DNA from 4 places in the Bacillus paralicheniformis genome. Region 3 is predicted to be linked to each of the others. Evidence: riboswitches for the same ligand, from Rfam matches in the RefSeq annotation. Region 3 holds a riboswitch; each other region holds the start of a gene.
What was found. Region 3 has a riboswitch for thiamine pyrophosphate ahead of tenA (thiaminase II). Riboswitches for the same ligand answer to the same signal wherever they lie in the genome.
Positions count from the first base shown of each region.

Region 1: another riboswitch for thiamine pyrophosphate. It lies ahead of thiC (phosphomethylpyrimidine synthase ThiC); the one in region 3 lies ahead of tenA (thiaminase II).
Region 2: another riboswitch for thiamine pyrophosphate. It lies ahead of thiT (energy-coupled thiamine transporter ThiT); the one in region 3 lies ahead of tenA (thiaminase II).
Region 4: another riboswitch for thiamine pyrophosphate. It lies ahead of tenA (thiaminase II); the one in region 3 lies ahead of tenA (thiaminase II).

Region 1 is NZ_CP023665.1:1,028,239-1,033,556, forward strand. Features, by position in the region: gene CP943_RS05225 (M14 family metallopeptidase) at 1-534, shown strand, start outside; gene CP943_RS05230 (HXXEE domain-containing protein) at 759-1,274, opposite strand; gene CP943_RS05235 (TetR/AcrR family transcriptional regulator) at 1,384-1,953, shown strand; gene aroD (type I 3-dehydroquinate dehydratase) at 2,081-2,845, shown strand; TPP riboswitch at 2,952-3,060, shown strand; gene thiC (phosphomethylpyrimidine synthase ThiC) at 3,209-4,984, shown strand; gene CP943_RS05250 (ABC transporter ATP-binding protein) at 5,186-5,318, shown strand, end outside.
Region 2 is NZ_CP023665.1:3,307,821-3,313,138, reverse strand. Features, by position in the region: gene CP943_RS16905 (hypothetical protein) at 28-216, opposite strand; gene CP943_RS16900 (processed acidic surface protein) at 396-1,391, shown strand; gene CP943_RS16895 (class D sortase) at 1,498-2,055, shown strand; gene thiT (energy-coupled thiamine transporter ThiT) at 2,096-2,680, opposite strand; TPP riboswitch at 2,792-2,891, opposite strand; gene CP943_RS16885 (GntR family transcriptional regulator) at 3,053-4,153, shown strand; rRNA gene CP943_RS16880 (16S ribosomal RNA) at 4,754-5,318, shown strand, end outside.
Region 3 is NZ_CP023665.1:4,223,056-4,228,373, forward strand. Features, by position in the region: gene CP943_RS21535 (energy-coupling factor transporter transmembrane component T family protein) at 1-11, opposite strand, end outside; gene CP943_RS21540 (ABC transporter ATP-binding protein) at 8-1,600, opposite strand; gene CP943_RS21545 (ECF transporter S component) at 1,575-2,174, opposite strand; gene tenA (thiaminase II) at 2,171-2,857, opposite strand; TPP riboswitch at 2,971-3,075, opposite strand; gene CP943_RS22560 (hypothetical protein) at 3,280-3,438, shown strand; gene aceA (isocitrate lyase) at 3,489-4,760, opposite strand; gene aceB (malate synthase A) at 4,775-5,318, opposite strand, start outside.
Region 4 is NZ_CP023665.1:1,366,321-1,371,638, forward strand. Features, by position in the region: gene CP943_RS06915 (RluA family pseudouridine synthase) at 1-287, shown strand, start outside; gene prpE (bis(5'-nucleosyl)-tetraphosphatase PrpE) at 304-1,044, opposite strand; gene CP943_RS06925 (monovalent cation:proton antiporter family protein) at 1,309-3,153, shown strand; TPP riboswitch at 3,213-3,321, shown strand; gene tenA (thiaminase II) at 3,405-4,106, shown strand; gene tenI (thiazole tautomerase TenI) at 4,081-4,692, shown strand; gene thiO (glycine oxidase ThiO) at 4,676-5,318, shown strand, end outside.

The DNA of each region.
Region 1 (5,318 bases), 1.2 Mb from region 3:
GGCTTTAACGTCACCTCAGAACAGGCGGGCGCAGATGTGCTTGTCAATACGTTCGACTCTTCTAAATATGTTAATAAAGGAAAGCCTTACATTGCATTTGGAAACATGGGGATGACGAATGTTCAGAAGTGGATCCCCGGATTTTCTTTTAAAGGACCTGAATGGGAGAGATACGAAGGCGTCTTCTTGGCAAATGTCATGCAAGATCATGCTATTACAGCTCCTTACAATAAACAGGAATACTTCTACACAGTCACTGGTTCTTATATTACCGCTGTTCCTAAAACGGCAAAAGTGCTTGCGGTGATTGCTGATGAAGATCACTTCTTCAAGGCAGGCTGGTGGCCTGGACATGATGCTGCCAAAGGAAAGATTATGGCTTTCACGTATAAAGATAACAACAAGAACTTAACTGTTTTCGCTAACGATCTAACCAATGACGATCATCCGCAGCATCAATATCGGTTGCTGGCGAATTCGATTTTCAATGCCGGTCCCGGAAAAACCGAAAATGCTCCATCATCAAAACGATGAGAGGCTGGACAGCTGAAGTGCAAGCGGCTCCCGCAGTGGAGGTGTCTCGTCTAAACAGCTGGATAGACAAGCTTTGGAACGAACATTGAACCATCGTTAGCAGCGCCATGATTTTAGATCATGCTGCCTTTCTTTTGAAGGGCAGTTTTTTCGTGTCTGACGGGTCTTCATCGTTTGCTTTGCTTCTAGTCAAAGGGCCGGAAGCTTCCGTAAGTGCCTGCTTTTCATATGCGGCCATATGCTTCCAGCCTTTCTTGAATCCTCCCCATTTTTTTATGCAGAAACTTAAGGTTAAAAAAGACGATAAGTGTTCCGGATATGGCTGATAAGATCATTGCAGGAAAACTGAATTTTTCTATCTCTGCGGCAGCGGTCAGCAGATAGCAACAAAATGGCAGCATAAAGATCGACGTTAATATGCCGGGTACATAATGTTTAAATCTGAACCATAGGACGATATGAACAAGGAAATGAACAGTAAAAGCAAAAAAGAAACCAAACCAGATAATATATTGATTAAAATAAATACTGAGAACAGTTACACCAACAGCTAGTATAAATTCTTCGAGCACAGCGCAAACAAAAGAAGCGGTTTTGGCATGTCCAAATGGAGCTTTTTTCAGTTGTTTCAGCTCGCTTCGATATCTTTTGCCCCATGCCTCGACCATCACCATCTCTTCAAAATCATGCAGTATAAATAATATCGGCAGCATCCAAGCCATAAATTGCATATTCTCCATTTACATTCCCCCTCTTATGTGCCACAATTGTGACATTTCATAGAGAACAAAGTCAATGAGCCAACGAAAAGTGCTACATTGCCATAAAAAGTGCGACAGGAGAGAGAATATGAAGCAAATGCCCTCAAAAACAGCTCAGCAATCTAAAAGCTGGCTGACGCTATCATTGTTGGAGCTTATGAAGGAAAAAAGCTTTTCAGACATCACCATTACAGAGATAGCGGAAAAAGCGCAGCTTGACAGAAGAACATTTTATCGGCATTTCCATTCAAAAAAAGATATATTAGACCGCTATTTTGAGCAGCTTTGCAGTGAGTATTCCAATTACATTGTTCAGGAAAAACATATTGACTTATCCAGTCTTGGACATGCATACTTCAACTTTTGGAGCCGACATGCCGATTTTTTACAAGCCCTTCATCAGAACCATTTGTTTTATTTGATTGTTGAGAAATATAATGAACTTCTACCGGATCTTCATAAAAAATTTAAAGAAGAAACCTTTCATTTTAAAAGCAAAATCGACTTGGAGTACGGGCTTTCATTCAGCGCAGGGGGCTTTTGGAACATCCTTTCAAAATGGTTTGAGAGAGGCCGGAAGGAAACTCCTGAAGAAATGAGTCATATTCTGCAAGGAATAGTAGATTCATTTTTAAACAAGCAAGCTATCGAAAGGTGATCTCATGTTGGTATATAAGTGCTTTAAGTGTTTAGCCTTCTTTCTTAATTTCTGCTTGTGCTTACGGCCAATCTTCGGTACCGTTAATGCAAAGACCCTTGTAATATAGAGAACAGGAGTGAGGCCGTTGTTGAATACGGTGAAGATCAGAGGGGTGGCCATCGGAGAAGGAGCCCCGAAAATTTGCGTGCCGCTCATCGGAAAAACGCATGAACAATTGAAAGAAGAAGCTGCTTTTCTTCTATCGATTAATCCGGATCTTGCCGAATGGCGGGCGGATTTTTTTGAGGATGTCGAAGACGTTGACAAAGTGAAAAAGGTATTGGCTGACATCCGGGAGATCTTAAAGGATATCCCGTTGATATTTACATTTCGCAGCGCGGAGGAAGGCGGCGAAAAAGAAGTCAGTAAGGAATTTTACTTTTCCTTGAATCATGCCGTAGTAAAAACAGGGCTGGCAGATGTGATTGATGTCGAGCTGTTCAATGAAGAGCATCATGTGGAAAAACTAGTTCAATCGGCTCATATGCAGCATGTCTTTGTCATTATATCCAACCACGATTTCGGGAAGACGCCGAGAGCGGAAGAGATCGTTTCCCGTCTCCGAAAAGCCCAGGATCTTGGCGCCGATTTCCCTAAGATCGCGGTGATGCCTGAAACACCGGCAGATGTGCTGGTGTTGCTTGAGGCGACTCATATGATGCATGAGCGGTATGCGAAGCGGCCGATTATCACGATGTCGATGGCCGGAAAAGGCTTGATCAGCCGGCTCGCCGGAGAGGTATTTGGCTCGGCCGTGACGTTCGGCGCAGCGAAAAAAGCATCCGCACCTGGCCAAATTGAGGCGACGGATTTGAAACATATACTTGATGTGCTTCATCGCAATTTATAATCATTGGGTGCGCCGCTCTGATCCCTTTTATAGTGAAAAAGATTCATATATTTTTCCATCCTTTTCACTTGCCAAATCGGTGTGTTACGATAAAAAATGAATTGAATAGCTTTACTAGGGGTGCCCGACTGCGGGCTGAGAGAGAAACATGTGTTTCTTAACCCTTTGGACCTGATCTGGTTCGTACCAGCGTGGGGAAGTAAAAAGGATTCGGGAGAAGATGGGGAATGGGTATGGTCCGTCTGTCTTCCAGTGATTTTACTGACTGTAAAACCAGGTTCATCATATGATCCTGGTTTTTTTGTGCTGGTGCTGTTCCGGAGTTTCGTCCTGATCAATTTTTTAGAGGGGAAGGATTTTTACATGAAACAGGAGTCAGTACAGCAAAAAAACATCTCGATTATGTCAAGTTTTTCAGGGAGCCGCAAAGTGTATGTCGAAGGGGCGCGACCTGACATTCAAGTGCCGATGAGAGAAATTTCGCTAAGTCCGACGACGGGTTCATTTGGCGCCGAAGAAAATCAGCCTGTCCGCGTCTACGACACGAGCGGTCCCTATACGGACGCGAATGCAGAGGTTGATATTCTTAAGGGGCTGAAACCTTTGCGGGCGACCTGGATCAGGGAGCGCGGCGATACCGAAGAATATGAAGGCAGAGAAATCAGACCGGAGGATAACGGCTATAAAAGCAAAGAGAAAGCGAGCAACAGCTATCCAGGGTTGAAACGAAAACCGCTGCGCGCGAAAAAAAGTCAAAATGTCACCCAGCTGCATTACGCAAGAAAGGGGATCATTACGCCCGAGATGGAATTTATCGCGATCCGAGAGCATGTATCTCCCGAATTTGTTCGTGATGAAGTGGCAAGCGGACGGGCGATTATTCCGTCAAACATCAACCATCCGGAAAGCGAACCGATGATTATCGGCCGCAACTTCCACGTGAAAATCAATGCCAACATCGGCAATTCCGCTGTCACCTCTTCGATTGAAGAAGAAGTAGAAAAAATGACATGGGCCATCCGCTGGGGCGCCGATACGATGATGGACTTGTCCACAGGTAAAGATATTCATACAACGAGGGAGTGGATCATCCGCAATTGTCCAGCTCCTGTAGGGACTGTGCCGATTTATCAGGCGCTTGAAAAAGTAAACGGCGTCGCGGAAGATCTCACTTGGGAGATTTACCGCGATACATTAATCGAGCAGGCTGAGCAAGGCGTTGATTATTTTACGATTCATGCCGGCGTCCTTCTTCGGTATGTGCCGCTGACGGCAAAGCGCGTCACTGGAATTGTATCCCGCGGCGGGGCAATTATGGCGCAATGGTGTTTGGCTCATCATGAGGAAAGCTTTCTGTACACTCATTTTGAAGAGATTTGCGAGATTATGAAAACATACGATATCGCATTTTCGCTCGGGGACGGCCTTCGGCCCGGCTCGATTGCCGATGCGAATGATGAGGCCCAATTTGCCGAATTGGAGACGCTCGGCGAGCTGACGGAAATCGCCTGGAAGCATGATGTTCAAGTGATGATCGAAGGACCGGGACACGTGCCGATGCATAAAATTAAAGAGAATGTTGACAAGCAGATGGAAATTTGCAAAGAGGCGCCGTTTTACACGCTCGGCCCGCTGACGACCGATATTGCACCGGGCTACGATCATATTACATCGGCAATCGGAGCGGCGATGATCGGCTGGTACGGTACGGCCATGCTTTGCTATGTGACGCCGAAGGAGCATTTGGGACTGCCGAACAAAGACGATGTCCGCGAAGGCGTCATAACATACAAAATCGCGGCCCATGCGGCTGACCTTGCCAAAGGGCACCCCGGCGCGCAAATCCGCGATGACGCGCTTTCCAAGGCGCGCTTTGAATTCCGCTGGCGGGACCAGTTCAATTTGTCGCTCGATCCGGAAAGAGCGCTTGAATACCATGACGAAACCCTTCCGGCGGAAGGCGCCAAAACGGCACACTTTTGTTCAATGTGCGGGCCTAAATTTTGCAGTATGAGAATTTCCCAGGATATTCGCGACTATGCCAAGGAAAACGACCTTGATGAACAAAAGGCTATTCAAAAAGGATTGGAAGAGAAGGCGAAGGAATTTAAAAAAGCAGGCGGCAGCATTTACAGTTAAAAACGGGCAATACTGCAGATGAAAGGGGAACCTTTCATCTGTTTTTTTATAATATGGGGTTGACAGGTCGGAATAATATGAATTAGTATGTTGTTTAATATTTCGGAAAATTTCATCAGCGCTGATCGGTCAACCGAAGGCTCTTATCTCAATTGGGATAAGAGTTTTTTATTTTCAGTTTAGAAAAGAAAGGGGAACAAGATGTCTTTATCAATTCGTGTAAATGAAAAAGCATTTGGAAACGGCAGCCTTAAAACAAGCGTGCTTCAAGACGTGAAACTGACGGTCGAAAACGGCGAATTTCTGACTGTCATCGGTCCAAGCGGATGCGGGA
Region 2 (5,318 bases), 920 kb from region 3:
TCGCCGGTGAAAAGTTCATTTCTGAAATTAAATCGTCATTTTCCAAAAAAAGTGCGCGAAAAAAGCGAAAACCGCGCCAAGCGGAATACAGGAGATCATTGCGGTTCCGTTGACCAGCCCGTCAGCTCCGCTTATTTTCAGGGCTTCCCGGTAGCCTATTAAAAAGTGGATGATCGATAGGACGTAACATAAGAGCATCATATAGTAAGGGTTCATTTGCATACCTCCTCTATTCGCTTTACTATATTACATTCAATAGAGGGGAAGATTATGCCTGTTTAAACAGGAAAAAGAACAAAATATTATAGACGAAAAGATTTTCAATTACAATACATGTTTTTAAAAATATTTCCACTATAATCAAAATGAAAGATAAATTTAGGGGGTCATAAGAAATGAAAAAAAGGCTGATGTCACTATTGGTCTGCATCCTGGTTTTAGTGCCGGCAGCTGGTGCTTTTGCCGCGCCGAAACAGGCCGAGCTTCAAGAGTATCTTGAAGAAATAGGAATGACAGAAAAAGAATTGGAAGCTTATTTACAGGATACATATGATGAAAGTTTAAAAGATTTTGAGTCGGTGGAAGAGTTGAAAGATTTTTTAGGGGAAAGACTGACTAATCAACTTTTGGCATCCTATTTAAAAGAATACGGATTGAGCGAAAAAGAAGCGGCTGACCTTTTTGTTGAAAATGGCTATATGGAAAGCGGCCAAAACATTCTCGACGTGTTTATGTTTGAATACGAATTGGATGATGCGCTTTTCACTGTGACATATGAAGAAGACGATTTTCAGATCGGGAACCTGTTTCAAGAATTGGGTGTGGATGATCAGGAGTGGGAAAGGCTCGTGAATCATCTCCGAAAGGTGCGCGATAAAAATCCAAACCTTGAAAATGATTTGATGGCTCTTGGAGAACGTCTTGAAGCGGTAGCCGATTTCGAGTCTGTATCAGAGCTGTCAGCTCAGGATATCGCTGAAATGCTATCCATTTTAAACGATCTTCAGAAGACGCTTGAAGTGAAAACAAAATACTATCTTGTTAAAGACGGAAAGAAAAAAGAAGTGTCTTTGACAACGCTTGTCAGCGCGGAAGATCTGAAGGGAGCAAGCCTTCTGGTGGAAGTATACGATCTGCAAGGCAACTTCATTTTGGATGTATTGCTGACGCCTGACATGATCGGATCTGATTTAATTCATGATACAGGGTCAAAAGTGAAGCAAACCCAAACGGCTGTCAAACATGATTCAAAGCCATCTCATGTGAAAAAGACGGTTAAAGGTGCAAAGCTTCCAAAGACAGCCGGGCATTACGCGGAATGGTCGATCTTAGGCGCCGTTCTGATGTTTGGCGGATTCTTCATGATCAGAAGGCTTCGCAAAGCGGCTTAACATGTCACTTCCCATTCTAATTATGTAGAGAATGGGAAGTTTTTATAAGGAGTGAAAGGAAATTAAGGCACATCGAAAAAAAATCATCTGGCTCGCAGCTATTGTGATGGTTGTGTGCGGCGCTTATTTTACAACAACGAATGTGTTCAAGTTAATGCACGGCTACGCTCTTTTTTCATTTCAGCAGATGAAAGAAGAAGAAAAGCCTGAAAAACCTCCGATTCAGACGGCGAAAAAAGAAAAAACGGTGATTGATCAAACATTTAAAACCGGGGAGAAAATCGGTGATCTTGTCATTCCGAAAATCAATGCAAGGATTCCTATATATCACGGGACAGATGAAGACGAGCTGCAAAAAGGCGTGGGCCATTTCGCTGGTTCCGTTCTGCCTGGAGAAGATGACAACTCGGTTTTATCAGGCCACCGGGATACGGTTTTCCGAAAACTCGGCCGAGTGGGGAAAGGCGATCAGTTAATTGTTGAAGCTTCCTACGGAACTTTTACATACAAAGTGAAAAAGGTGCGGATCGTGGATGCGGATGACCGGACGGTGATTGTACCAAAGCCGAGAGCAACATTGACGGTTTCCACCTGCTATCCTTTTGACTTTATCGGTTCAGCACCGGAGCGGTATATATTGGTCGCGGATTTGATTAAATCATAAAAAACAGCGGAATCTCAGGCGAGTCCGCTGTTTTTTTATGCTATCTCATGTCTGATCTGTTTTCCAAGAGTTTTGGCGCGGTTAGCAGCAGTAAACAAAGGACAATTGTGCAGACAATGAAAGACGGAAGCATATATGTTCCATTATATACCAAGGAATAAATCCATACCGGAGTGCCTTCAGGCGCATAGTTTCCAAAAAAGACAGCGCCGCTGATGACATGAGCGAGAAATTTCAGTCCGCTTCCGAGAAAGACGGCCAGCGTAACATAGAAAATGATCTTTCCTTTTTGTTTCTCGACTGAAGCATTTCTGATCGATCCGGCAAAAAAGCCGCCGATCCCCGCGGCTGTAGGCGCGATAAAGTAATCAAGAAAAAGCTGCAGAGGATGAACTACGTAATATCCTCCAGTGACGAACTGAAGCAATCCGGCTAAAAACCCGGTTGCCAGCCCTGCCTTCAGCCCCCATCTAAAGGAAATCAGGAAGATCGGAATCATCATGACGGCGATTGAACCGCCTTGAGGCATTTTTAAAAACATTCCGGACACCATATCAAGTATAAGTGCTATTCCTGTCATAAACGCAATTTCAATCAGCTGTACAAGTTGTTTAGATTGATTCATCATAACCCTCACTTTTGATGAACAAAGGGATACTGGACTTCTTTCCCAATAAAAAAAGCAATGCGGGGAAGGAGTAGGAAAGTTTTCCACGCACTGCTTTGGATGCAATTAGAAATGACTTTGCCACATCCCTACGCCAGCGTTAACTAACAGGTTCAAAGGGTCAGAACGGTCGTTCACTCTCAGCCTCGAGGCTCCCCTTGTGGTCATCAAGTTATTTAGTTATATTCTACTATACTAAAAAAAGAAACGGACGACAAGCTGATTTTTCGAAAAATTTTGCTTAATTTCTCCAATATGTAGCAATGCAAACATCTTTTCCTTTATAATAGAACGTATTCGTACGTACAAGATCAGTAAAGGGTTGATCTGATGAGTGAACCTACAAAATACAGCATGGTGAAAAATAAAATTAAATCGTGGATATATGAAGGCAAAGTGAAGCCGGGGGAAAAAATTCATTCGGAAAACGAATTGATGAAAATATTTGATGTAAGCAGGCACACGATCCGGCAAGCGATTGGCGACCTTGTTCATGAAGGGCTTTTATACAGAGAGCAGGGCTCAGGGACGTATTGCTCTCACCGTCTTCAGCTTTCTGAAAAAGGAAGGGAAAGAAATAAGATGATCGGGGTTATTACGACTTACCTTTCGGATTACATTTTTCCTTCTATTATAAGAGGAATCGAATCGTCACTGTCCAGCGAAGGATACACCCTTGTCGTCGCGAGCACCAATAATGACATTGAAAAAGAAAAACAATGCCTTGTGAATATGCTCGATAAAAAAATTGCTGGGTTGATCGTGGAGCCGACGAAAACAGGAAGCTTTAACCCGAATTTAAGTTACTATCTGACGCTTGAACAACATCATATTCCGTATTTGATGATCAACCAATTTTATCAGGAGCTAAATCCGCCCCATTTCATTTTGGATGATGAACACGGCGGCTTTATCGCCACTGAGCATTTGATTAAACTCGGCCATGAAAAAGTGTTCGGTTTCTTTAAACAGGACGATATGCAGGGCGCCAACCGGATGAAAGGATTTATCCGTGCTTTCAGAGAAAACGGCTTGTCGTTTTACCCTGAAATGGTCGTGACGTACACAACAGAGAACAAAAAACAAAAAACGATAGCTGAAGCCAGGAAGCGGCTTTCTTCATCAGATCGTCCGACTGCCATATTCTGCTATAATGACGAGATAGCGCTTATGGTGTTGGATGTCGTGAGGGAATTCGGTTTGAAAGTGCCGGCAGACATTTCGATTGTCGGATATGACGACTCACATTTGAGCGAGGCATCTGAAGTGAAGCTGACGTCAGTCACTCATCCGAAAATGCAGATGGGGATTGAGGCGGCAAAATGGATGATTGCCAAAGTTGAGGGACGCAACACGAATCAGCTAGAGCATTCCACCGTCTACAAACCTGAACTGGTTGTCAGACATTCGACCGCCAAGCTGAAAAGGTAGGCTGCACAATCTTTATCCGCAAACCAGCGTGAATGAAAATGAGAAGAATATATATCCTGTTACAAAGCTCCGGAATGAGGAGCTTTGTATTCAAGTAAAAGCTGATAACGGAGAGTTTAATGTCATCCTCGAAGCTTTGGACCATGTGCAGCTTTATCAAATCAATTTTTAAAGACCGCTGTATACTTTTATATAGAAGAAAGCAGTAAGAAGAAATAAATGCTGTCAACTGCCTGAGGTCGAGATGATCAGGAATCATCTGAGTCCAAATCATTTGATTATTATTTTTTTAAAAAAGCTATTGTGCAAAACGAAAATAGATGTTATATTAATATCCGCCCCTAAAAAGGAGGCTTTATAAAAACAACTTCGAAAATCTTTTGAAAAAAGTTGTTGACATTCATGATGATAGAATGTTATATTAGTAAAGTCGCTTCTTCGAGAGGCGGAAATGATCTTTGAAAACTAAACAAGACAAAACGTACCTGTTAATTCATTAAATAAATCGTACATGCGAATGTGCGTAGTCAGGGGCCTGCACGATGCAGGTCATGCAGATGTTGTCACAGGATGTGACGAACTTAATCTGCGCTCCATTATTTCATGGAGAGTTTGATCCTGGCTCAGGACGAACGCTGGCGGCGTGCCTAATACATGCAAGTCGAGCGGACCGACGGGAGCTTGCTCCCTTAGGTCAGCGGCGGACGGGTGAGTAACACGTGGGTAACCTGCCTGTAAGACTGGGATAACTCCGGGAAACCGGGGCTAATACCGGATGCTTGATTGAACCGCATGGTTCAATTATAAAAGGTGGCTTTTAGCTACCACTTACAGATGGACCCGCGGCGCATTAGCTAGTTGGTGAGGTAACGGCTCACCAAGGCAACGATGCGTAGCCGACCTGAGAGGGTGATCGGCCACACTGGGACTGAGACACGGCCCAGACTCCTACGGGAGGCAGCAGTAGGGAATCTTCCGCAATGGACGAAAGTCTGACGGAGCAACGCCGCGTGAGTGATGAAGGTTTTCGGATCGTAAAACTCTGTTGTTAGGGAAGAACAAGTACCGTTCGAATAGGGCGATACCTTGACGGTACCTAACCAGAAAGCCACGGCTAACTACGTGCCAGCAGCCGCGGTAATACGTAGGTGGCAAGCGTTGTCCG
Region 3 (5,318 bases):
TTGCTTTTCATACGGGAACCCTCTCCTTTCTTTCATGCATGAACCGGTAATGAAGCGGCGGTATCAATGAAAAGCGGCGGACGAGGCCTTGATCAGAAAATAATCGATACGGCGTTCCTTGAAATGCCGCTTTCCCTTGATGAAACACGATGACACGGCCGGAATGCTCATCTACGATGTCCATGTCGTGCGTCACCATCACAATCGTCGTTCCCCGTTCCTGCCGTTCCTTTAACCGCTTGATTAATTCTTGCGCCGTCCTTTCGTCCTGACCGAATGTCGGCTCGTCAAGCAGCAGCAGATCCTGGTCAAACAAAAGCATTGTCGCAACGCTTAAACGCCGTTTCTGCCCGAGGCTTAATGTAAAGGGGTGCGCTTTTTGATGAGCGTCAAGTCCGAATTCCCGCAGCAATTCAGCCGTTTTCTTTTCGACCCGGTCCTCCGGCCATCCCCGCTGCCTCGCCCCGAACGCGATCTCGTCAAACACCGTGTCCCGAATAAATTGAAGCTCGGGATTTTGAAAGACAAAGCCGGCCTTCTCATAGAGCGTCCGGTCGGACCATTTCTTCAGCTCCCGATCCTCAAGATAAAGGCGCCCTTTTTTGACGGCTTCAAGCCTGATCAGACTTTTTAAAAACGTACTCTTTCCGCTCCCGTTCTCGCCGATGACCGAAATCCATTCTCCCCTTGGAATCTCAAGGGTGATGCCGTCGGCAACGATCTTTTTCCGATAGCCGATCGCCGCGTCGTCTGCGCGGATCAATATGTCTCTGTCAGCTGCAGGCCTGTTTTTCGCCTCCTCCTCTTTCATTTTCAATGTAGAAGAGAGCTTGACGGCGAGCGGATGATCATCTTGTGTGATGACATCTTCCCATACCGCAGGGTACAGTTTCGGCTGCCAGATGCCCGCCGCTTTCATCTCCGGCTGAAAATGTTTCACGATTTCTTCCGGCTTTCCGTCAGCGATGATCTGTCCCTTTCCATTGAAAAGAATGACGCGGTCCATCCACTCGATACAGCCGTCCAGCACGTGTTCGACGAACACCATCGTCTGTCCGCTTTTTCGTGAAACGTTACGAAGCAAGGCAAAGATGTCTTTCCGGCTGGCCGGGTCCAGCTGCGCCGTCGGCTCGTCAAAAAACAGCACTTCAGGCTCCAGAGCGAGCAGGCACGCTAATGCCAGTCTCTGCTTCATACCGCCTGACAAGGTTTCGATCGGCGTTTTCTTATCTATCTTTAATCCGACTTGCTCCATCAGCTCCGAGATGATGCCGTCCATATCTTTTGGGGAGACGGACCGGTTTTCTAGGCTAAAAGCGATTTCCTCATCAACATGAAGCATGCAGAACTGCGAATCCGGATCCTGAAACATAACGCCGGCGCTCTTTCTGCGATTGACCTCTCCGCTGACCTCAGCTTCGACATGTTCAGGAATGATGCCGGAAAGCACGGACAACAGTGTCGATTTGCCGCTTCCGCTCGGACCGAGTATCAGCACTTTCTCTCCCTGCCCAATCGACAGCGAGACCCGGTCTAGGACTGTTTCAGGACGATGATAAAAACGGACGGAAAGGTTACTGCATCCGAGAAATGAACGCATCGGCATCATCCTTCTTCCGCTGTTCCTTCATGATCTCATACTGATTCAGGACTCCCGTTTTCGCAAGCGCTTCGACAACGGCTTTTGCCAGCCAGCCGCCGAGTACAATGCCGCTGATGATTTGGATGATAAGCGTCATGATCAGCGTTTGCGTCGTATAGTAGGCAAAACCGTTCGCCATCAGGCTGTATGTCATGCTTCCGACCGCGGCAAGCGCACCGGAAAGCATAAGGGTAAACAAGTTGTAACGCTTATAGCGAAAGATCGCAAACGCGATTTCCGCACCGGCTCCCTGGAACACACCGATTAATAATGCTGACAGTCCAAAGTGGCTTCCGGTCAGCAGTTCGACCGCCGCAGCTGCCGTCTCGGCAATCAGCGCCGCACCCGGTTTACGGATGATATAAGCGACAATCGGGCTGGCGATCACCCAAATGCCGAACATAAAGTTCGCTCCGACAGGCCCGACAATAGCTGAAACAGGGATCCACAAGGTGGACCATCCTAAGTAAATGACGCCGCATGCAACGGACAAGATCACTGCCATCACGACTTCTTTCATGTTCCAATTCATCGTCTCACCGCCTCCATTTCCACAGGCCAATCTTCAACTGTATAAGCCATCTCCCAAAAGCCGTATTCAAGCTGACAGCTTTGCAAAAAAAGCTCCTTCATTTTTTCTTTTTCAGCCTTGCCCGCTGTTTCGGCCCATTCATCCAGGCGGGCGCAAAACTTCGTCGTGATTGAATCGGTTCTGTCTCCGTAAAAACAGATCCAGTCATAAAATGGATGCGACGGGTCAGGCTGAACGTCCATCATCAGTTTTTTTCCGATCTCCCAATATGTCCACGGACAAGGCAGCAAGACGGCTAATATCTCTCCCAGCGTGCCTTCGTGCGCCGTCGTCAGCATATGGTGGATATAATGATGGGCAGAAGGCGCAAGCGGATAGCCCTGCAGAGATTCATACTCCACCCCCGCGGCCCGGCACAGGTTGTTGTGCGGGTGCACTTCGCTGTTTAATACAAATGAAATCTGCTCATGAAACATCTCCATGTCTTTCCGGTTTTGACACTTGGAAATTGCAATTCCGTAGATTTGAATAAAAGCGTTCAAATACTCGTAATCTTGCTTCACATAATGAATAAGCTGCTCCTTTTTCAGCTTGCCGGACGCCAGTCCCAATACAAACGGATGCTCAAAAATGGCTTCAAAAATAGGGTCTGCCTCGCGGCGAAGTTCTGCAGAAAAACTCATGTAGATAGCCTCCTCAGCAATCGGTTTTATAAGGAAGGCACAGGGGGAGCGAGCCGCTTTTTACGCAAAAAAGCCGCCCCAAAATGGAGCGGCCTTTGTATGATGAAATCATAAAGACACCGGCTCCACTTCCCTACGCTAGTATGAACTAGATCAGGTTCAAAGGGTCCAAGATCGCTTCTTGTCTCAGCCGGCTTACGGCTCCCCTAGTGGACTTCCTATTACATTAACTTTTACTCTACACATCAATGATTATGATGTCAACCTGAGTTTTTCAGTTTTATTCTTGTATAGAACCGCCGGGTTTCATACAGAAGATGCAGCGGGTAAAAATATTTATGGAAAAATGTTAATTTTCTGAAACCTTTTGCAGGCTTGTTCGTCTAATATAGTGAAGACAAAAAAATTTGGAGGGGATATTTATGATGATGTTTATCTTGATTTTGACAATGGCTGTGTATTTGTTCTATTCTTTCAGCAAAGACAACCGGCCGGCCAAAAGAAACAACAAAAATCATCAGACACTGACTGTTATTAGGGAAAACCCTTTTACCGCCCCTTCCAATGATGTCAATTGCTAACTTGATAGACAACAAGCAAGCCGCCCCATGACGGGCGGCTTTTTACGTTTTTAGGATTGAAATTGTTCCGCTTCAGTCGATCCCTTCAGTGCAGTGGTTGATGAAGTCCCGCCTGTCACAACCTGGGCGACTTCATCAAAGTAGCTCGTTCCGACTTCGCGCTGATGCCTTGTCGCCGTATAGCCGTGGACTTCGCTGGCAAACTCGGCCTGCTGCAGATCAGAATACGCCGCCATTCCGCGGTGCTTATATTGGCGGGCCAATTCAAACATGCCGTGGTTTAAGGCGTGGAAGCCTGCCAGTGTGACAAATTGAAATTTATAGCCCATTTCACTGAGCTGTTTCTGGAAGTTCAAGATGGTGTTGTCATCCAGTTTGGCCTTCCAGTTGAACGAAGGGGAGCAGTTGTAGGCGAGCAGTTTGCCCGGGAATTTTTCATGGATCGCCTGTGCAAACCGGCGGGCTTCTTCAATATTCGGCTCAGACGTTTCACACCAGATCAAATCGGCATACGGCGCATACGCCAAACCTCTCGCAATCGCCTGATCAAGACCCGGCTTTGTTTTGAAGAACCCTTCCGCTGTTCGCTCTCCCGTCAAAAACGGCGCATCATATGAATCGACGTCGCTTGTGATCAGGTCGGCCGCATTCGCGTCCGTACGGGCAATAAGAATGGTCGGGACTCCCATCACGTCTGCGGCGAGGCGCGCGGCAATCAAATTACGCACCGCCGTTTGCGTCGGAAGCAGCACTTTCCCGCCCAAATGCCCGCACTTTTTCTCAGACGACAACTGGTCTTCAAAGTGAACTCCCGCGGCGCCGGCTTCAATCATACCTTTCATCAGCTCGAACACATTCAGCTGTCCGCCGAAGCCCGCTTCAGCGTCGGCCACAATCGGAGCAAACCAATCGATGTCTTCTTTTCCTTCCATATGGTGAATTTGATCGGCGCGCTGCAGCGTACGGTTGATTTTTTTGACGACTTCCGGCACGCTGTTTGCCGGATAAAGGCTTTGGTCAGGATACATGCTCCCTGACAAATTGGCATCGGCCGCCACCTGCCAACCGCTTAAATAAATCGCTTTCAATCCGGCTTTTACTTGCTGCATGGCTTGATTTCCGGTCAAAGCGCCCAGCGCCGGCACGAAGTCCTCTGTGTGGAGAAGCTTCCACAGCTTTTCGGCGCCGCGCCTTGCAATCGTGTATTCAATCTCAAGCGTGCCTCTCAGCCGAATAACGTCAGCCGCCTGATACGGCCTTGTGATCCCTTTCCAGCGTTCTTCATGCTCCCAGCTTTCTGCGAGTTGTTTTTCTTTCAGCATCGCACATTCCCCCATCATATTTTTTCATAAGCGGGTATCGTTAGAAATTCCGCGAATTCATCATCCAAAATCAGCTGTTCAAATAACTGTCCGGCCTCTTCGAACCGGCCGCTCCGAAAATGTTCTATGCCGGCTTCTTCGAAGATTTTCTGCATTTCTTCCTCTTTCATCATCTTGACCATTTCGGCGTTGACTTTCCGGCCATCGTCAAGAACCCCTTTCGGATGGCGAATCCATTGCCAAAGCTGGGCTCTGGAAATCTCCGCCGTTGCTGCGTCCTCCATTAAGTGGTCGATCGGAGCGGCGCCTCTGCCCGACAGCCATGAAGCTAAATAGCGGATGCCGGCGCTGATATTGGTACGGACGCCTGCTTCTGTAATCCGGCCTTGCGGTACTTCCAGCAAGTCTTTTTCCTCGACCTTTACGTCTTCCCGCTTTCTATGAATCTGGTTCGCCGACGGCATATGCTGATTGAATACATCGAGCGCCGTTTGAATCATGCCGGGATGCGCGATCCATGTTCCGTCATGTCCGTCTTTTACTTCACGTTCCTTATCT
Region 4 (5,318 bases), 1.5 Mb from region 3:
CCGACGGGCAAAAAGCGGTGACGCATTTTTGGGTGAACAGGCGCTTCAGCGGTATGACGGATGTCTCCATCCGTCTGGAAACCGGGAGAACCCATCAGATCCGAGTTCACATGAGTCATATCGGATATCCTTTGTGCGGTGATACGCTGTACGGAGGAACCCGTGGCTTCATCAATCGGCAGGCGCTCCACAGTGAGACGCTGACGTTTTTTCATCCCTTCACAATGGAAGAGCTGACGTTTCAAGCGCCGGTTGCGCATGATATGAGTCAGTTGATAGAGAGCTGAATTAAGCTCTCTTTTTTTATGGCTCCATACGGAATCTTGACTCATCATAAGGCAATGAAGAGGGGACAGATTCGGTTGTCAGTTCGGGGTATCTGAAAGCGGTCAGCCTGTTGCCGAATACACAACCGGTATCGATATTGATCGTATGATGTATCATTCGCGGACGTTTGACAGGAGTGTGGCCGTACACCACCCACGGATCGCCTTTGTAATGAGCGGCCCAGTCCCGCCTGACCGGCCGTCCGTCAGGCAGCGTTTCTCCTGTAATATCTCCGTATAGCACAAACTGTTTTACTTTTCCGACAGGCTTTTTGCCGATGTCTTCCGCTTTGATGCCGGCATGTGCGACGACAAGTTCGCCGTTATGCAGGATCTCATAAAGCGGGGCGTTTTCATAAAGGCGCATGAAAAGGTCTCTGATATCCTTCTGTTTATGTTTCGGAAGGTTTCTGTATTCCGCCGCCGTCGTCTCCAGCCCGTGCTGCAGCTTCACCGGATTGCCTTTGAAAAAACGGTACAGCTTATTGCAGTGATTGCCGGGCACATATCGCACAGCTCCTTCTTCAACGGCCCGTCCTACAAATTCAACGACCTCCAGCGATTTTGGCCCTCTGTCTGTTAAATCCCCGAGAAAGACAAGTGTTCTGTTTTCCGGATGAACGGGAAACCCCGATGACAGCGAGTAACCGAGCTTTTCAATCAGCGCAATCATTTCGTCATAGCACCCGTGAATATCGCCGATTACATCATATTTCATGCGTTTTCTGCCTCCTGTCTGCGTATGTATATACATTGCCCAGTCCATATATAAATCAAGCTTCAGCGACTTTCGCCGGAGAAAATCAGGCATATTACTTTTTTTTCTGAGCGAGCATTGTTAAAATCGATTTTTACACCTGTGAGAAAAGAGTTCAGACGGTTCTTTTCCCACATGAAAATGTCTAAAAAGATGTCCCTTTTATTTTTAAAAAAGGGAACGCTAATCATACCCGGAAACCGGTTTTAGAGGAGGTACCAGTTTATGGAGCACACATCTGTCTCATCTTTAGTTGTCGTACTGATTATCGCATTTTTAACGCCCATCCTGCTGCACCGTTTCAGGTTAAGCATACCGGTGGTTGTCGCTGAAATTATCATGGGTCTTATTATCGGAAAAAGCGGGTTCGATCTGGTCGCCCAGCACGATACATGGCTCGAAACTTTATCGATGCTCGGATTTATCTTTTTAATGTTTTTAAGCGGGCTTGAAATCGATTTTTCCGCATTTGAAAAAGGAAAGAAAAAGCAGCTGCTTCCAAGCGGAAAGGAAGCGCCGAATACATTTAAAACGGCTTCGGTCATCTTTATTGCCGTCTTTATTTTATCGCTCGGCCTTTCTTACAGCTTTGTCATGGCAGGATTTATTGACAACGCCTTTTTAATGACGCTGATCATTTCGACAATTTCGCTCGGGGTTGTCGTTCCGACGCTGAAAGAAGAGCGTCTCATGAAGACAAATATCGGCCAGATTATTTTGCTTGTCGCCGTCATTGCCGATCTTGTCACGATGATTCTGCTTGCAGTGTTCGCCTCAATCTACGGGGACGAAAACAGCAATATGTGGCTGCTGATGATCTTATTTGCCGCCGGCGTCGTTTTATACCTGTTCGGAAGGATATTTAAAAAGCGGCCTTTTGTCGAAGTGCTGTCAAAAGGAACGATCCAGATCGGCACAAGGGCGATATTTACGCTGATCATCGTACTTGTGGCGCTGTCCGAGTCGCTCGGTGCAGAAAACATACTTGGCGCGTTTTTGGCCGGGGTGCTTGTTTCGCTGCTTTCGCCGAACAAGGAGCTCGTTCAGCAGCTCGATTCATTCGGATACGGATTCCTCATCCCGATCTTCTTTGTGATGACAGGCGTCAAATTGGACATTTGGTCACTGTTTGGCAATCCGAAAATTTTAGTGATGATCCCGCTTCTGTTTGTGGCTCTGTTAATCAGCAAAGTCGTTCCGGTGCTGTTTTTGAAAAAGTGGTATGACATGAAAACCGTGCTGGCTTCCGGTTTTCTCCTGACTTCCACGCTTTCTTTGGTGATCGCGGCGACAACGATCGGCGAGCGCATCGGCGTCATTGACGCGCAGATGTCCGGCGCGCTGATTCTGGTCGCTGTCATTACATGCATCATCACACCGACCGGCTTTAAAAAATTAATGCCGAAAACGGAAAGCGAAAAAGAGAAAAAGACGATCACCTTTATCGGCGCAAATCAAATGACGCTGCCAGTCACGCTCGAACTTTCTCCGGAAGATTATCACGTCAGAATCCTGCATGTCCGGCAGGAAAAAAAGGAAGAAAATCTGGCGGACCCGGTGTTTGATGTTGAAGTTTTGCCTGATTATGAATACGAGACGCTTCAATCATTCGGCGTTTTCCAAACGGATATACTCGTCGTGGCCACTGGCAGCGAAGAGCGCAATACAGGGATCGCGCTTTTTGCGAAGGAGCAGAAAGTCGCGAGAATTATCGCCAGCGCAGATTCTCCAGACGCCGAATCCAGACTGAAAGATAACGGAATTGATACATTCTCTATTCTGCTTTCTACAAAAACGCTGCTGCGCGCGCTTATCGAGGCGCCTGGCGTTATGAAACTCCTGACGAACCAGGATGCGTCGCTGTATCAGATCAATATGAGCAATGAGCGATTTGACGGTGTTCTGTTAAGGGAGTTTCCGTTTACGGGAGATGTTATCTTCGTCCGAATTTTCCGCGGGGTGGACAGCATCGTGCCCCACGGGGATACAAGGCTGCAGTTGGGTGACAGGCTGATCGCCACCGGTTCGCGCGAATATATTGCGGAATTGAGAAAAACGCTTGGAGACTGATGCTTGACCATTTTGCAATTCGTGATAAGATAAAAGTATAAACTGAATGAACAAGAAATGTTTTCCACTAGGGGAGTCCTTGATAAGGGCTGAGATAAAAGTGTGACTTTTAGACCCTCATAACCTGAACAGGTTCAAACCTGCGTAGGGAAGTGGCACGGTATTTGAGTATGTATTTATGCAAATTCCAAACCACTTTCCTTGCGGGAAAGTGGTTTTTTTATGTTCAGAATCGAAGGAGGAGCCTCGAAATGAAGTTTTCAGAAGAATGCCGAAACAGCGCTGCAAAATGGTGGGAAGGCAGTTTTGTCCATCCGTTTATTCAAGGGATTGGAGACGGCACACTTCCGGTTGATCGATTTAAATACTATGTCATGCAGGATTCCTACTATTTGACCCACTTTGCCAAAGTCCAATCCTTTGGTGCGGCATATGCTCGCGATTTATATACGACAAGCCGGATGGCTGAACACGCGAAAGGCACATATGAAGCCGAGATGTCGCTCCATAGGAAATTCACCGATCTATTGGGAATCACAAAGGAAGAACTGGAGTCGTTTCAGCCGTCGCCGACAGCGTATGCGTACACATCGCATATGTACCGTTCTGTCGTGAGCGGCAGTTTTGCGGAAATACTGGCCGCTTTGCTTCCTTGCTATTGGCTCTATTATGACGTCGGCGAAACGTTAAAAACGTGCAGGCCTGACAGCGCGATTTATCAGGAATGGATCGCGACATACGGAGGCGACTGGTTTAAAGAACTTGTGACAGAACAGATCAACCGCTTCGATGAGCTGGCTGAAAACGCCGATGAGAAAACGCGCGCGAAGATGAAGGAGAACTTCGTCATCTCCAGCTTCTACGAATACAGCTTCTGGGATATGGCCTACCAAAAAGAAAGCTGGTCAAAAAGCGGGGTGGATCAGCTTGCATCTGCACGCGATCACCGATGACAAGCACTCTGTGGAAGAGCTTGCTGCAAAAATCATCTCGATTCAAAATGCCGTTGACTTTATCCATATCAGGGAAAGATCAAAAAAAGTAAGTGAAATATCAAGTTTAATCGACCGCCTTGCCAAAGAAGGGGTTGATAAGCGGAAACTGATCATCAACGACAGGGTTGATATCGCTTTGTTTCATCACATTCACCGGGTTCAGCTGCCTTCACACGGCTTTTCCGTCAAAAGTGTGAGGAGCCGTTTTCCGCATTTGAAAATCGGAAAGTCCGTCCATTCGCCAGAAGAAGCGGTTCAGGCTGAAACTGAAGGTGCAGATTACGTGCTGTTCGGCCACATTTTTGAAACGGACTGTAAAAAGGGCCGGAAAGGAAGAGGAGCTCTCAGTCTGGCTGAAGTGAAGGCGGCTGTCCGCATTCCGGTCATTGCGATCGGGGGTATTACCGAACAACGACTGGCGGAAGTCAAAATGGCAGACGGCATCGCCGTGATGTCGGGGATCTTTTCTCATGACAGACCGGATGAGGCGGCCGCGCGGCTTGCCTGTCTCGCGAAGGGAGATTCATATGAGAAAGCGCTATGATACGATCGTGATCGGCGGAGGCATCATCGGGACATCCATCGCTTACCATCTTGCGAAAGCGGGGAAAAAAACGGCCGTGTTTGAAAGCGGAGAAGTCGGCAAAAAAGCGACGAGCGCGGCGGCGGGCATGCTCGGCGCCCATGCGGAATGCGATAAACCCGGTACCTTTTTCGAATTTGCCAGAGCCAGCCAAAAAGCCTATCAGCGGCTGACGGGCGAATTGAAAGACTTAAGCGGCATCGATATCAGAAAGCATGACGGAGGGATATTAAAGCTGGCATTTTCAGAAAGCGACCGCGAACACCTGATGCAAATGGCTGCACTGGATTCAGTGGAATGGCTTGAAGCCGCTGAAGTATATGAGCTGGAACCGCATGCCGGAAAAGGGATTCTCGGCGCTAATTTCATTCGGGACGACATCCATGTCGAACCGGCCGCAGTGTGCAGGGCATTTGCCAGGGGGGCCCGGATTCTCGGTGCCGAGGTCTTCGAGTTTACCCCCGTTTTATCGATCGAATCTGAAGCGGGGGCCGTCCGCGTCACTGCTGCTTCATGCACCGCGGAGGCGGAGCACGTTGTCATTGCAAGCGGTGTGTGGAGCGGTGCTTTCTTTAAACTGATCGGCA